Regions from separate parts of the Melissospora conviva genome, predicted to be linked through region 1. Evidence: riboswitches for the same ligand, from Rfam matches in the RefSeq annotation. Region 1 holds a riboswitch; the other holds the start of a gene.

The links. A riboswitch is a leader RNA that binds a small molecule or an ion and turns the genes downstream of it on or off. The one in region 1 is predicted to bind thiamine pyrophosphate.
Region 2: another riboswitch for thiamine pyrophosphate. It lies ahead of thiE (thiamine phosphate synthase); the one in region 1 lies ahead of ACK8GG_RS19720 (ECF transporter S component).

The regions. Positions count from the first base shown of each region.
Region 1 covers NZ_JBLLDT010000010.1:72,393-79,776, forward strand. Annotated here, with positions in the region: gene ACK8GG_RS19710 (energy-coupling factor transporter transmembrane component T family protein) at 1-570, opposite strand, end outside; gene ACK8GG_RS19715 (ABC transporter ATP-binding protein) at 567-1,982, opposite strand; gene ACK8GG_RS19720 (ECF transporter S component) at 2,060-2,638, opposite strand; TPP riboswitch at 2,717-2,822, opposite strand; gene ACK8GG_RS19725 (alpha/beta fold hydrolase) at 2,922-3,743, shown strand; gene ACK8GG_RS19730 (DUF6328 family protein) at 3,831-4,319, shown strand; gene ACK8GG_RS19735 (acyl-CoA dehydrogenase family protein) at 4,418-6,397, shown strand; gene ACK8GG_RS19740 (MFS transporter) at 6,469-7,384, opposite strand, start outside.
Region 2 covers NZ_JBLLDT010000004.1:381,231-388,614, forward strand. Annotated here, with positions in the region: gene ACK8GG_RS13220 (ATP-binding cassette domain-containing protein) at 1-176, shown strand, start outside; gene ACK8GG_RS13225 (aldo/keto reductase) at 229-1,173, shown strand; TPP riboswitch at 1,245-1,355, shown strand; gene thiE (thiamine phosphate synthase) at 1,348-1,971, shown strand; gene thiO (glycine oxidase ThiO) at 2,061-3,140, shown strand; gene thiS (sulfur carrier protein ThiS) at 3,131-3,331, shown strand; gene ACK8GG_RS13245 (thiazole synthase) at 3,337-4,098, shown strand; gene ACK8GG_RS13250 (thiamine phosphate synthase) at 4,092-4,706, shown strand; gene thiD (bifunctional hydroxymethylpyrimidine kinase/phosphomethylpyrimidine kinase) at 4,703-5,491, shown strand; gene ACK8GG_RS13260 (suppressor of fused domain protein) at 5,556-6,614, shown strand; gene ACK8GG_RS13265 (LLM class F420-dependent oxidoreductase) at 6,581-7,384, opposite strand, start outside.

The sequences.
Region 1 (7,384 bases):
CTTCAGTTTGGCGACCGGGTTCCGCCCGGCCTCCACGCCGCGCGCCCGGCGCGCCATGCTGATCATCTGCCACTCCTGGCCGAGCAGCGGCACCAGCCGGAAAGCGGCTAGCGCGCCGATGGCGAAGCGCGCCGGGGCCCGTACGTTCTGGATCAGCGCGTCGGCCAGGTCGGTGGCGTCGGTGGTGGCGAAGACGATCACCCCGGGGAGCGCGACGGCGAACATGCGCAGCACCAGACCGAGGGTGGTCATCAGCACCCCGGAGGTGACCACCAGCGGCCCGGCGCTCAACAGCACCGGGCCGTCGCGTTCGGCGGCGAAGAGCACCATCGCCACCACGACGCCGACCGCGCCGATCACCAGCGGCCAGGTGCGCCGCAGCAGCACGCCGTAGCGGACCCCGAAGAGCGGCAGCAGCGCCAGCTCCATGGCGATGGCGATCGCCGGCGCGACCGGGTCGACGGTCACCACCAGCGCGAACGAGAAGAGCAGCGCGGCGGCGAGTTTCGCCACCGGGTTGCGGCGGGCCAGCGGCGCGCGCGGGTCGGCGACCGGCTCCAGGGCGATCACGGCGCCCCCAGCACGAGCCGGCGGTCGGTCAGCGCGGCGACGAACTCCGGATCGTGGGTGACACAGACGATCGCGTGCCCGTCGTCGCGCAGGTCGGCGAAGAGGTCCACCAGCTCCTGCCAGGTCCGGCGGTCCTGCCCGAAGGTCGGCTCGTCGCAGATCAGCAGCCGCGGTGCCGTCGCCAAGGCCGTGGCCACACTCAACCGCCGCGCCTCCCCGCCGGAGAGCGTGTACGGGTTGGCACCGGCGAGCCGGCCCAGCCGCAGCCGCTCCAACAGCTCGTCGACCCGGGACTTCACCACCGGCTCGGGCTCCCCGGTGCGGCGCGGGCCCAGCGCCAGCTCGTCGAAGACGCTGCCGGTGAGGAACTGCTGCTCGGGGTCCTGGAAGACCGACCCGATCCGGCGTGCCAGCGCCGGGGCCTTCCAGCGGTGCGGAGGGACGCCGGCGTCGGCGCCGGCCAGGACGCTGCCGCCCCGGACCGTGCCGCTGCCCGGCTTCAGCAGCCCGCCGAGGAGCAGCGCCAGGGTCGACTTCCCGGCGCCGTTGGGGCCGAGCACGGCGAGCGCCTCGCCGGCGCGTACCGCAAGATCGGTGGCGGCCAGCCGGGGTGGCAGGCCGAGCCGGTCGGCGGTGAGCAGCACCTCACCCGCCGCCGCGCGGGCCGGCCGCGGCGGCACCGGATGGCCGGGCACCCAGACACCCGCCTCGGCCAGCGCGGCCCCGTGCGCGGCGAAGACCGCCCCGGGCACGCCGTCGGCGACCACACCCCCGCCCGGTTCCAGCACCACCACCCGGTCGACCAGTTCCAGCGCGTCGGCGACCCGGTGCTCCACCAGCACGCAGGTGGTGTCGGCGTCGAGGGCGCCGGCGATCGCGCCGCGGATCAGCGCCGCGCCGGCCGGGTCGAGGTTGGCGGTCGGCTCGTCCAGCAGCAGCAGCGACGGGCGCAGGGCGAGCACCCCGGCCAGCGCCAGCCGCTGCTGCTCGCCACCGGAGAGCGCCGCCGTGGGACGGTCGCGCGGGTAGGGGAAACCGACCCGGTGCAGGGCGGCGTCCACCCGTGGCCAGATCTCCGCCGGCGGCACGCCCCGGTTCTCCAGCCCGAACGCGACGTCGTCGCCGGAGCGGGCCATCACCAGCTGCGTCTGCGGGTCCTGGAAGACGATGCCGACGCGTTCACGGGCCTTGCGCGGGTCGAGGCCGTCGATCTCGACGGCGCCCTCCTGCTCGCCGGAGTCCTCGGGCAGCAGCCCGGCGAGCGCGGCGAGCAGGGTGGACTTGCCGGCGCCGGAGGGGCCGAGCAGCAGCACCCGCTCGCCCGCCTCGATCCGCAGGTCCACGCCGCGTACCGCCCAGGCGCCGCGCCCGGCGTGCCGCCAGCCGAACCCGGTCAGCGTGACCGCGCTCATCCACCCCTCCTCTCCGTCGTGCGTGGTGCCTGCGCGTGCCCGCCCGGCCCCGATCCCAGGGCCGGGCGGGGAGAGCCTCAGACGGTGCGGCGTTCGCGCCCGGCGGCGAACCGGTCCAGGGCACCCGTGCCGGCCAGCGCCCGGGTGAGGTACCAGCCGCCCACGCCGGCGATCACGGTCGCGCTGACGATCGTGAAGAGCGCGTACGGGATCCGGTACGCCCAGAGCGCGTACTCGGTGTTCCAGACGAAGAAGTCGAAGAGCGCCGCACCCAGACCGGTCAGCGCCCCGGCGAGCGCCGCCGTCGGCAGCTTGAAGGAGCGGTACCGGAAGGCGGCGAAGGCGAGTTCGGCGCCGAGCCCCTGCACCAGCCCCTGGGCGATGGTCACACCGCCCCACTCCGAGCCGAGCAGCGCCGACACGGTCGCCGCCAGCGCTTCGCAGAAGAGCGCCGCGCCGGGCTTGCGGATCACCAGTCCGCCGAGCACGGCCGGCACCAGCCAGACCCCGTAGATCAGCGCCTGCGAGGGCGGGAAGAACGCGAAGAGCGGGTCGGCGGCCCGCCAGACCAGCCCCCACGCCCAGAAGATGACGCCGAAGGCGACGGCGATGACGGCGGCCACGACGATGTCGAGTGTGCGCCAACGGTGATTCATGATCCTTGCTCCCAGTTCCTTGTCAGCGAACCAGGAGAAGACGCACGCCGCGTCCGGCGAAGCCCGGACTGCGGCGCGGCTGGAGGTCGACCGAACTCCCTGCGCTGGCATTACCCAGATCAGGTTCGAGGGTCTGCGGCGTCATGCCGCACTCTCAGCGCTGTGCGCTCCCCTGTCGGATGTGAAGTTGTCGCGGCAGAGATTAGCACCGGCCCCCGCTCCCGGCCAGAGCCCGCCATCGCGCCCCCGGCGTCCCGGGCCGATCCCCGGTACGCTGCGACTCATGCTGGTCGATGCGCGCGGACTTCGGTTCGAGGTACGGGAAGGCGGCCCCGCCGACGGTGAGCCGGTGCTGCTGCTGCACGGGTTCCCGCAGCACAGCGGCGAATGGGACCAGGTCGTCCCGGAACTGCACGCCGCCGGGCTGCGTACGTACGCCCTCGATCAGCGCGGCTACTCGCCCGGTGCCCGGCCCGCCGACGTGGCGGCGTACCGGATCGAGGAGTGCGTGGCGGACGTGTGCGCCGTGCTCGACGTGCTCGGGCTGGACTCGGCCCATCTGGTGGGCCACGACTGGGGCGCGATCGTCGCCTGGCACCTCGCCGCCCGGCATCCGCAGCGGGTGCGTACCCTCACCGCCGTCTCGGTGCCGCACCCGGAGGCGGTCGGGCAGGCGTTGCGCGACGACGTCGGCCAGAAGCTCAAATCGTGGTACATCAGGCTCTTCCGGCGGGCGGGCCTGGCGGAGAAGGTGCTGCTCTCCTTCGACGCGGCCGCGCTGCGTCTGATGTTCACCGGCCTGCCGGCCGAGCAGGCCGCACCCTACATCGACGCGATGCGCGCCCCGGGCGCGCTGACCGCGGGCCTGAACTGGTACCGCGCGATAACCCCGGCCACCTACGGCGACGTCGGCCCGGTCACCGTCCCCACCACGTACGTCTGGAGCACCCGGGACGCGGCGCTCGGCGGCACCGCCGCACACGCCTGCGCCCACTACGTCACCGGTGACTACCGCTTCCTCGAGCTGCCCGGGGTCAGCCACTGGATCCCGGACGAGGCGCCGGCTCCGCTGGCGGCGGCCATCCGGGACCGGGTCACCGGCTGAGCCCGTTTCAGGGTCATCGCGGTGGGGCATTGGAGGCCACCCGGCAAGCGGGTTCGCCGGGTAGCCCCACAACGAAAGGTGCCCCACGTGTCGCAGGAGTCCGAACGGCAGCGCTGGCAGCGCAATTTCGCCGATCTGCTGCAGGAACTGCGGGTCGCTCAGACCGGTGTGCAGATCCTCTTCGCGTTCCTGTTGACCCTGCCGTTCAGCAGCGGCTTTCCCGAGGTGACCGAGTTCCAGCGTGACGTCTACCTGGTGGCGCTCCTCTCGGCCGCGGCGAGCGCGGCGATGATCATTTCGCCGGTCGCCTTCCACCGGGCGCTCTTCCGGCAGGGCCGCAAACCGGAGCTGGTCCGCTTCGCCCACACGATGGCCACCGGCGGGCTCGGCTTCATGCTGATCGCGATGGCGAGCTCGGTGCTCCTGGTGACCGACTACATCGTCAACCTCACCGCGGCCATCATCCTGACCACCATCACGCTCGCCTGGTTCACGCTCCTGTGGGTGGTGCTGCCGATGGCCCGGCGCAACTGGGGCGACGACGACATCGACGACGAGGACGACGACCCGTCATGACCTGGTGCCGCCCTCTACCTGCGGATCGGCAACGGCGGTAGCGTTCCTCCCATCGACACTTGTCGGTGTCAGGCGTACCGGAAGCTGAGGGGGTTGCCGTGACCACGACCAAGGACGACGGGCCCGGGGCGGGCACGACAGACGGAACCGCCGCGCTGCCCGCCGAAGCCGGCCAGGTCAGCGAGAAGGAAGCCCGCCAGGTCGCCGAGGGCGCCCGGGAATCGCGGTGGCGTCAGCCGAGCTTCGGCAAGGAACTCTTCCTCGGCCGGCTGCGGCTGGACCTCATCGATCCGTGGCCGCAGCCGGACCCGCAGCAGACGGTCAAGGCGCAGGAGTTCCTGGGCCGCCTCGACACCTACCTCCGCTCCGAGGTGGACGGCGCGGCGATCGAGCGCGACGCCCGCATCCCCGACGAGGTCTTCCACGGCCTCGCCGCGCTCGGCGCCTTCGGGATGAAGATCGGCGAGTCGTACGGCGGGCTCGGGCTGAGCAACCTGGACTACTGCCGGGCGCTGATGCTCGCCGGCTCGGTCAGCCCCGCGATCGGCGCGCTGCTCTCGGCGCACCAGTCGATCGGGGTGCCACAGCCGCTCAAGATGTTCGGCACCGAGGCGCAGAAGCAGTGTTTCCTGCCCCGGCTCGCCGCCGGTGAGGTCTCGGCGTTCCTGCTCACCGAGTCCGACGTCGGCTCCGACCCGGCCCGGCTGGGCACCCTCGCCGAACCGACCGCCGACGGCACCGGCTACCGGCTCAACGGCGTGAAGCTCTGGGCCACCAACGGCACGGTCGCCTCCCTGCTGGTGGTGATGGCCCGGGTGCCGGGCACCGAAGGGCGCCGCGGCGGCATCACCGCTTTCGTGGTCGAGGCCGACTCACCCGGCATCACCGTGGAGCGGCGCAACGCCTTCATGGGGCTGCGCGGCCTGGAGAACAGCGTCACCCGCTTCCACGACGTCTTCGTCCCCGGCGAGAACGTGATCGGCGGGGAGGGCAAGGGTCTCAAGATCGCCCTGTCGACCCTGAACACCGGCCGGCTCTCCCTGCCGGCGATGTGCGTGGGCGCTTCCAAGTGGGCGCTGAATGTCGCCCGCGAGTGGGCTGCCGAGCGGGTGCAGTGGGGCCTGCCGGTCGGCCGGCACGAGGCGATCGCCAAGAAGCTCGCCTTCATCGCCGCCTCGACCTACGGCATGGAGACCATGCTGGACCTGAGCTGCATGCTCGCCGACGACGCCCGCAACGACATCCGCATCGAGGCGGCGCTGGTGAAGCTCTACGCCAGCGAGCTGGCCTGGCAGGTCGGCGACGAGCTGATCCAGATCCGGGGTGGCCGCGGCTACGAGACCGCCGACTCCCTCGCCGCCCGCGGCGAACGTCCCATCCAGGCCGAGCAGATCCTGCGGGACCTGCGGATCAACCGGATCTTCGAGGGCTCCACCGAGATCATGCACCTGCTGATCGCCCGCGAGGCGGTCGACGCGCACCTCTCGGTCGCCGGCGACATCATCGATCCCGACGTCGGCCTCGGTGGCAAGGCCCGGGCCGGGGTCAAGGCCGGCGCCTTCTACGCCAGATGGCTCCCCACCCTCGCCCTCGGCGAAGGGCAGAAACCCACCGGGTACGCCGAGTTCGGCCCGCTCGCCGGGCACCTGCGCTACGTCGAGCGCTCCTCGCGCAAGCTTGCCCGCTCCACCTTCTACGCGATGTCCCGCTGGCAGGGAAAGATGGAGCGCAAGCAGGCGTTCCTCGGCCGCATCGTCGACATCGGCGCGGAACTCTTCGCCATCTCCGCGGTCTGCGTCCGGGCCCGCGCCGAGCGGGAGACCCGCCCGGAAGGGCTGGAGCTGGCGGACCTCTTCTGCCGGCAGGCCCGCCAGCGTGCCGAAGCGCTCTTCGCCGACCTGTGGGACAACACCGACTCGGTGGACGTCAAGGCGGCCCAGGCGGTCCTCGCCGGCCGCTACACCTTCCTGGAGGAGGGCGTGGTGCCGCCGCCGACCGACGGTGCCCGGGTCGCGGGCTGGGAACGCGGCCCCTCCAGTAGCGAGGACACCCGCCGCCACCTCCCCCCACCCACCTGATCCACAGGACCGCCATCCCGTTCCCGGCCCGGCCCTCCGCAACCGATTTTTGGCTGCGGCGAGGCCGCCGGCTATCCCGCTCCACCCGACCAGGTGGCGGTACGGAGGGCACGAGCGGTGAGGGCCGGCGTCGCCAGGCCCGTCAGAACGAAGACCCCCGCGAGCAGGAGCCAGCCCGCGCTCGGACCGTCGATGAGCAACAGGACCAGCAGCGTCGTTCCGCCCGCTTGTACGAGGTCCGCGATCAGTTGATGCCCGCCCTGGTACGCGCCGACCGCCTCCGTACTCGCCAGCCCGTAGGCGAGCGCCGCCGAGCCGGTGCTCTGCAACAGGTCACCGAGCGTGAAGACCAGGGTTGCCCCGACGAGCAGGATCACCGCGGCCGCGGTCCCGACCGTGCCGGTGGCGGCGTAGAGGAGCAGGGCCACGGCGAGTAGCCAGCTCGCCCGGCGCAGCATTCGCGCGGCACCGAAGGCGCTCTCGGCCCCTGTGCTGAGGCGGACCGCGAGCAGCACGGTCAGCGCCGTGTTGGTCAACAGCACCACCGAGATCATTACGGCGGGTGCGCTGGTCCGGCCGACGATCCACAGGGGAAGTACCAGCGCGAGCAGGACCTGGTGCAGCCCGAGCACCGCTGCCGCTGCGCTGACCAGGAGAAACCGCCAGTCGCGTAGCACCCCACGGGCCGATGGCGGGGAAGCGGCCGCCGCGCGTGGCATCGAGGGCAGGCGCATCAGTAACCCGGCGGAGATGAGATACGTCAGCGCGTTGCCGCCCACCAGCAGGAGGTAACCGAGCCGGGTGTCGGCGAGCAGCGCGACGGCGGCGAGACCCGCGCCGGTGCTGATTCCGATGTTGGCAACGGCACGCATCGCCGCGAAGGCGCGTACCCGTGTCGTGGGTCCGGCGACCGCCGAGATGAGTGCGGCGCGGACCGGGAGGTTCCCCGAGACCAGCAACGCGTCGAGGACGGCGACCAGCAGAAAG
Region 2 (7,384 bases), on a different contig from region 1:
ACAACCTCGACCTGGCCTCGGCGGAGGCGCTGGAGGCGGGGCTGGCAGCGTTCGCCGGCACCGTCGTGGCGGTCACCCACGACCGCTGGTTCACCCGCTCCTTCGACCGTTTCCTGCTCTTCCGCGGCGACAACGAGGTGGTGGAGACGCCCGAGCCGGTCTGGGACGTCGGCTGAGCATCTGCGGCGCTCGACCGCCGGGCGGCCTAAGGTTGATCTCGTGACTGAGATGACGTACCGAAGGTTGGGCGACTCGGGGCTGATGGTCTCCGTGGTCGGTATCGGCTGCAACAACTTCGGCCGCAAGCTGGACGCCGACGGCACCCGCGTGGTGGTCGACGCCGCGCTGGAGGCCGGCATCAACTTCTTCGACACCGCCGACATCTACGGCGAGCCGCACGGCGGCTCCGAGGAGCTGCTCGGCGCCGCCCTCAAGGGGCGTCGCGACGACGTGGTGGTGGCGACGAAGTTCGGCATGAACATGTCCGGGATGAACGGACCGGACCACGGCGCGCGGGGCGCGCGGCGCTACATCGTGCGCGCCGTCGAGGCGTCCCTGCGGCGGCTCGACACCGACTTCATCGACCTGTACCAGATGCACGAGCCGGACCCGGGCACCCCGATCGACGAGACGCTCGCCGCCCTGCACGACCTGGTCCAGGCCGGCAAGGTCCGCTACCTGGGCAACTCGAACTTCGCCGGCTGGGAGATCGCCGACGCCGACTGGACGGCACGCGCCGGTGGGCTCACCCCGTTCATCAGCGCCCAGAACCGCTACAGCCTGCTGGAGCGCGCGGTCGAGGAGGAGGTGGTGCCGGCCTGCGAGCGCTTCGGGCTCGGGCTGCTGCCGTTCTTCCCGCTCGCCAACGGGCTGCTCACCGGCAAGTACCAGCGCGACCAGGCGCCGCCCGCGGGCAGCCGGCTCGCCGGTGGCGGACGGTACGCCGAACGGCTCGCCGCCGCGCCGTGGGACACCATCGAGGCGATCGAGGCGTACGCCGCCGAGCGGGGACTGAGCATGCTTCAGGTCGCCATCGGCGGCCTGGCGGCACAGCCCGCGGTTGCCTCGGTGATCGCCGGCGCCACCAGCGCCGAACAGGTCCAGGAGAACGCCGCCGCCGGCACCTGGGAACCGTCGGCCGAGGACCTGGCCGCGCTCGACGACCTCCTCTGAGGCGCTGTCGCCGCCTGATTCGTCGGGCTCGGGTCCTTGGCGGATCGGGCGGCGGCACGTACGGTGACAGGCAACTGAACCACGGGAGTCCGGCGTACCGGGCTGAGAGGGGGGCTGCGGCCCCCGACCGTCGAACCTGATCCGGGTAATGCCGGCGCAGGGAGGAGTTCCGCCGTGCCCGTACTGGGACGTCTGCACCTCATCACCGACACCCGTGGCGGGCGCGACCCGCTGCCGGTGCTGCGGGCCGCCCTCGACGCGGGCGGTCCGGAGCTTGTCGTGCAGGTCCGGGCGACGAGTGGGCTGGGTGACGCCGAGGCGTACCGGCTGGCCTGTGCCGCTGCCGCGCTCTGCGCCGACGCCGGGGCGACCTGCCTGGTCAACGACCGGCTGCACGTCGCGCTCGCCGCCGGGATCCGCGGCGGCCACGTCGGCGCCGACGACCTGCCGGTGGCGGCGGCGCGCCGGGTGCTCGGGCCCGCTGCCCTGCTCGGCGCCACCGCCCGCGACCCCCGGACCGCGCTGTCGGCCGTCGCCGCCGGCGCCGATTACCTCGGGGTCGGGCCCTGCCACGCCACCACCACCAAACCGGGCCTTCCACCGCCGATCGGCGCGGACGGGATCCGCGCGGTCGCCGCCGCTGTCGACGTCCCCGTGATCGCCATCGGTGGGGTCACCGTGGCGCGGGTGGCCGCGTTGCGGGCGGCCGGCGCGTACGGGGTGGCCGTCGTCGCGGCTCTTGCCGACGCCGACGACCCAGGGCGGGAGACGACCCGGCTGCTGGCGGCGCTGCGATGAACGGCGCCGGAGTAGACGGCGCTGCGGTCGACGGCGCTGCGGTGAACGGCGCTGCGGTGAACGGCGCTGCGGTGAACGGCGTGGAGCCGGTGACGGTGATCGGGGGCGGGCCGATCGGGCTGGCGATCGCCTGGCGTTGCGCCGCCGCGGGGCTGGCCGTGACTCTGCACGATCCGCAGCCCGGTTCGGGAGCCGGGGCGGTCGCCGCCGGGATGCTCTCCCCGGTCGCCGAGGCGTACTTCGGCGAGGAGGAGCTGACCGGGCTGCTGGTGGCCTCGGCAGCCCGCTGGCCCGCGTTCGCCGCCGAACTGACCGCCGCCAGCGGCATCGACCTCGGACATCGCGGGGAGGGGACCCTCGTCGTCGGGCTCACCCGTGACGACGCCGCCGCGGCCCGCCGGCTCTGGACGTACCAGCGTCAGCTGGGGCTGGCCCTCACCCCGCTCGACGCGGCAGCGCTGCGCGCCGCCGAGCCGTCGCTGACCCCGCGCATCGGCGCCAGCGCGCTGCTCCCCGACGACCACCAGGTCGACCCGCGCCGGCTGGTGACGGCGCTGCGCGAGGCCGCCGTCCGGGCCGGGGTGCGTCTCGTCCCCTCCGCCGTGACCGACCTCGACACGATTGGTGCGGGCACCACGGTGGTCGCCGCCGGCTGGGCGAGCGGGGCGCTGACCGGCCTGCCGGTGCGCCCGGTCAAGGGGGAGATCCTGCGGCTGCGCGCACCCGCCGGTGCGGCGCCCGCGCTGCGGCACGTGATCCGGGGGCAGGCCGACGGTGAACCGGTCTACCTGGTGCCCCGCGCCGACGGCGAGGTGGTCGTCGGCGCGACGGTCGAGGAGCACGCCGACACCCGGGTCAGCGCCGGGGCGGTGCTGCGGCTGCTGCGCGCCGCCACCGCCCTGGTGCCGGAGCTGGCCGAGTACGACCTGGTCGAGACCGCGGCGGGGCTGCGTCCCGGCACACCGGACAACCGCCCGCTCATCGGCGAGCTGCCCGGCCGCCCCGGGGTGCTGGTCGCCACCGGCCACTACCGGCACGGCATCGTGCTGACCCCGCTCACCGCCGAGCTGATCCGGGACCGGATCACCGTCGGCGCCGCTCTGCCCGACAGCGTGACGCCCGGCCGGTTCGCGGTGTCGCAGACCCGAAAGGTGCAGTCATGGACGTGACGGTCAACGGCGACCCGCGGGAGGTCACCGGCGGGAGCACCGTCGCCGACCTGGTCGAGGAGCTCTCCGCCGGCCACCGGGGGGTGGCGGTGGCGGTCAACGGCGAGGTGGTGCCCCGTACCGGCTGGCCGGCGGCCACCCTGCGGGCCGGTGACCGCGTCGAGGTGCTCAGCGCCGCGCAGGGCGGGTGAGCGGGATGCCCTTGGTCATCGGCGGTGAGAAGCTCACCTCCCGGCTGATCCTCGGCACCGGTGGCACGACGAACCTCCAGCTGCTGGAGGAGGCGATCCGGGCCAGCGGCACCGAACTCGTCACCGTGGCGCTGCGCCGGGTCGGCGCCACCCCCGGCGGGCTGCTCGACCTGCTCGACCGCTGCGGTGTGCGGGTGCTGCCGAACACGGCCGGCTGCTACACCGCCGCCGACGCGGTCCGGACCGCCCGGATGGCCCGGGAGGCGTTCGGCACCGACTGGATCAAGCTCGAGGTGATCGGCGACGAGCGGACACTGCTGCCCGACGGCGCCGAACTCCTGATCGCCGCCGGTGAACTCGTCGCCGCCGGGTTCACGGTGCTGCCGTACACCAGCGACGACCCGGTGCTGGCCCGCCGCCTGGCCGATCTGGGCTGCGCCGCGGTGATGCCGGCCGGCGCGCCGATCGGCTCCGGCCTCGGCATCGGCAACCCGCACCACATCCGGCTGATCCGCGACGCCGTCGACGTCCCGGTGATCCTCGACGCGGGCATCGGCACCGCCTCCGACGCCGCGCTGGCGATGGAGCTCGGCTGCGACGCGGTGCTGCTCGCCAGTGCCGTCACCCGGGCCGCCGACCCGGTGCGGATGGCCACCGCCATGCGGTACGCCGTGGAGGCGGGCCGGCTCGCCGCCGGCGCCGGCCGGATCGCCCGCCGCCACCACGCCCTCGCCTCCACCGGCGACGAAGGGCTGGCGCAGTGGTGACGCCGGCGCCGCTGCTGGTGCTCACCGATCGGCACCAGGCCCGGCGGCCGCTGCCGGCGGTGATCGCCGCCGCGGTGGCGGGCGGTGTGCGGTGGGTGCTGCTGCGGGAACGGGACCTGCCGGCGGCGGCCCGCGCGCGGCTCGCCGCCGAACTGCGTGAGCTGCTCGCCGGGGTCGGCGGCACCCTCAGCGTCGCCGGGGCGGACCCGCTCGGCGGTGCGGCCGTGCACCTGCCCGCCGCCGCCGCTGCACCGCCGCCGGGGCTCGCCCTGGTCGGGCGCTCCTGTCACGACCGGACCGAACTCGCCGGGATCACCGGCGAGGACTACGTCACCGTCTCGCCGGTCTGGCCCAGCGCGAGCAAACCCGGGTACGGCCCGCCGCTTCGCCTGCGCGGACTGCGTGACCTTGTCCGGTTCAGCCCGGTGCCGGTGCTCGCCCTCGGCGGCGTCGAGTCGGCGGCCCAGGTACGGGCCGTCCGGGCCGCCGGCGCCGTGGGGGTCGCCGTGCTCGGCGCGGTGATGCGCGCACCCGACCCGGCCGCTGTCGTGGCCGACCTGCTCGCCGCTGCCACCGCACCGCCCCAGCCCCAGGAGGAGCCGGTATGACCCCGCCCGTCGTGCTGACCGTGGCCGGCTCCGACTCCGGCTGCGGCGCCGGGATCCAGGCCGACCTGAAGACCTTCGCCGCGCTCGGCGCGTACGGCACCTGCGCGATCACGGCGGTGACGGCGCAGAACACCCTCGGCGTGGACGATGTCCACCCGCTGCCGCCGGAGATCGTCACGGCGCAGGTGGTGTCGGTGACCGCCGACTTCGGGGTGCGGGCGGTCAAGACCGGCATGCTCGGTTCACCGAAGATCGCCGACTCGATCGCCGGGGCGGCCGCCGCCGGACTGCTGCCGAACCTCGTCGTCGACCCCGTGCTGGTCGCCACCAGCGGGCACCGGCTCGGGGTGGTCGAGGCGGTGACCCGGCTGCTGCCGTACGCCCTCGTCGCCACCCCGAACGTCGCCGAGGCCGCCGAGATCCTCGGCAGCCCGGTCGGCACCGTCGAGGAGATGGCACAGGCGGCGGCGCAGCTGGCGGCGGCCGGACCGGCGTACGTGGTCGTCACCGGCGGGGATCTGCCCGGCGAACCGGACGCGGTGGACGTGCTGCACGGGCCGCACGGGACGACCGTCCTGCGGGGAGCGCGGGTGCCGACCCGGCACACGCACGGCACCGGGTGTTCGTTCTCGGCGGCGATCGCGGTACGCCTGGCGCGGGGCGACTCCGTACCCGAGGCAGTCGCGCTGGCCAAGCGGTACGTCGCCGCCGGTCTGACCGCCGGGCGGGACTGGGCACTCGGTGCCGGCAGGGGGCCGCTGAACCACTTCGTCCGGGTGTCCTGACGGCGCTGCTGCGTCCTCGCACGGTGCTCGCCCGCGGCGCGGCGGTCCCGTACAGTCACCCGTCATGATCGACTCTGAGGATTCCGCGCCCGGCTGGGATGCCATCGCCGCGCAGCTCGACGCGCTCTATCCGGGCGTCGAACCGCACCACTACGGCACGCTGGTCAAGTGGCGGCTGGGCGGCAACGACCCGCTCGACGGCATCAGCGCCTATCCGCGCGCCGGCCACTGGCACATCGTCACGTTCGGCCTGTCGGAGCTGTACTCCAAGGAGTCGGAGGACCTGGAGGAGTCGGGCTGGGGGTTCGAGCTGACGTTCCGGCTGGCCCGTGCCGACGACGAGGACGAGCCGCCGATGTGGGCGATGGGGTTCCTGCAGAACATCGCCCGGTACGTCTTCACCACCGGAAACGCCTTCGCCCCCGGCCATCACCTGGACATCAACGGCCCGATCTGCCAGGAAGCGCCCGGCACCGCGATCCGCGCCATCGCCTTCGTCGACGATCCCGAACTCGACCCGATCGACACCCCCCACGGCCGGCTGCGGTTCCTGCAGGTGGTCGGGCTGACAACCGACGAGTACGCCGTGGTGGAGCGCTGGAACAGCCAGCGGCTGCTCGCCGCCATGACCCCGTACCTGCCGTTGCTCGTCACCGACCTCGACCGGGACGGACTGACGCGGCACCCGCAGGTCGCGGCGGCGATCGAGGAGGGGATCCGGCGGGACGGCTCCTCCACCGGCTTCCTCTTCGTCGAGCAGGCGCGCTGGCGCGTCGAGCGGGACACGGCCGGGCAGCCGCGGACGACGCTGACGCTCGACGCGATCCCGGCGCCGCGGATCGGGCGGGTCCTCGCCGCCCGGCTGCCCTTCGGCCGCGGGCTGCTGCTGCGCTCCCAGGAGAGCGGGATCGGTCTGCGCTGCGGCGAACGGTTCACGGTCACCGAGGAGGGCAACGCCATCCTCGCGGTCGAGCTCCCGCCCGCGGCGCTCGCCGAACTGACCGAGGCGCTGGAGTCGGCCGCCGGGACCTACCCGCTGGCCGCCGCGCCGGGCCTGACCGTGGAGATCGTCGGCGAGCAGCCGCGTGATCAGGCGGGCGAGGTGGTATCCGAGGTGGGCTGAAGGTCCGCGATGTGCGGGAGGACCTCGGTGGCGATCAGTTCCAGCTGGTCGAGGTCGGTGAGGTCGCTCAGGCGCAGGTGCACCCGCGCGGCGCCGATCCCGGCGAACTCGGCGATGCGATCCACCAGCAGGCCGGGGGAGCCCACCACCGGCTCCTCCGGCGGCAGGGCGCTCTTGGCGTGCAGGGGCGCTGCCCGCCGTGCCGCCTCGGCGTCGGTGCGGCCGATGGCCACCACGATGCCGGCCGACAGGACCAGCGGGGCCCGTCCGGAAGCGGCCCGCCCGGACTGGGCGCTGACGGCGCGGACCCGCTCGAACGCCCGGGCCGTCTCGGTCACGCTCCGGAAGGGCATGTTGAACTCGGTCGCGTAGCGGGCGGCCAGCTCCGGCGTACGCCGGGCGCCCTTGCCGCCGACGATGAGCGGTGGCCCGGGCTGCTGGAGCGGCTTGGGCAGTGCCGGCGCGCCGGTCAGGGTCCAGTACCGGCCCTGGTGGTCGAAGGTCTGCCCGACCGGGGTGGACCAGAGGCCGGTGAGGATGGCGAGCTGCTCCTCGAGCCGGTCGAAACGCTCGGCGGTCGGGGGGAACGGCAGGCCGTAGGAGAGGTGCTCGCGCTCGTACCAGCCGGCGCCGATGCCCAGGTCCAGCCGTCCGCCGCTCATCTGGTCGACCTGGGCGGCCATGATGGCCAGCGGGCCGGGAGGCCGGAAGGTGGCCGAGGTGACCAGGGTGCCGAGGCGGATCCGGGAGGTCTCCCGGGACAGCGCGGC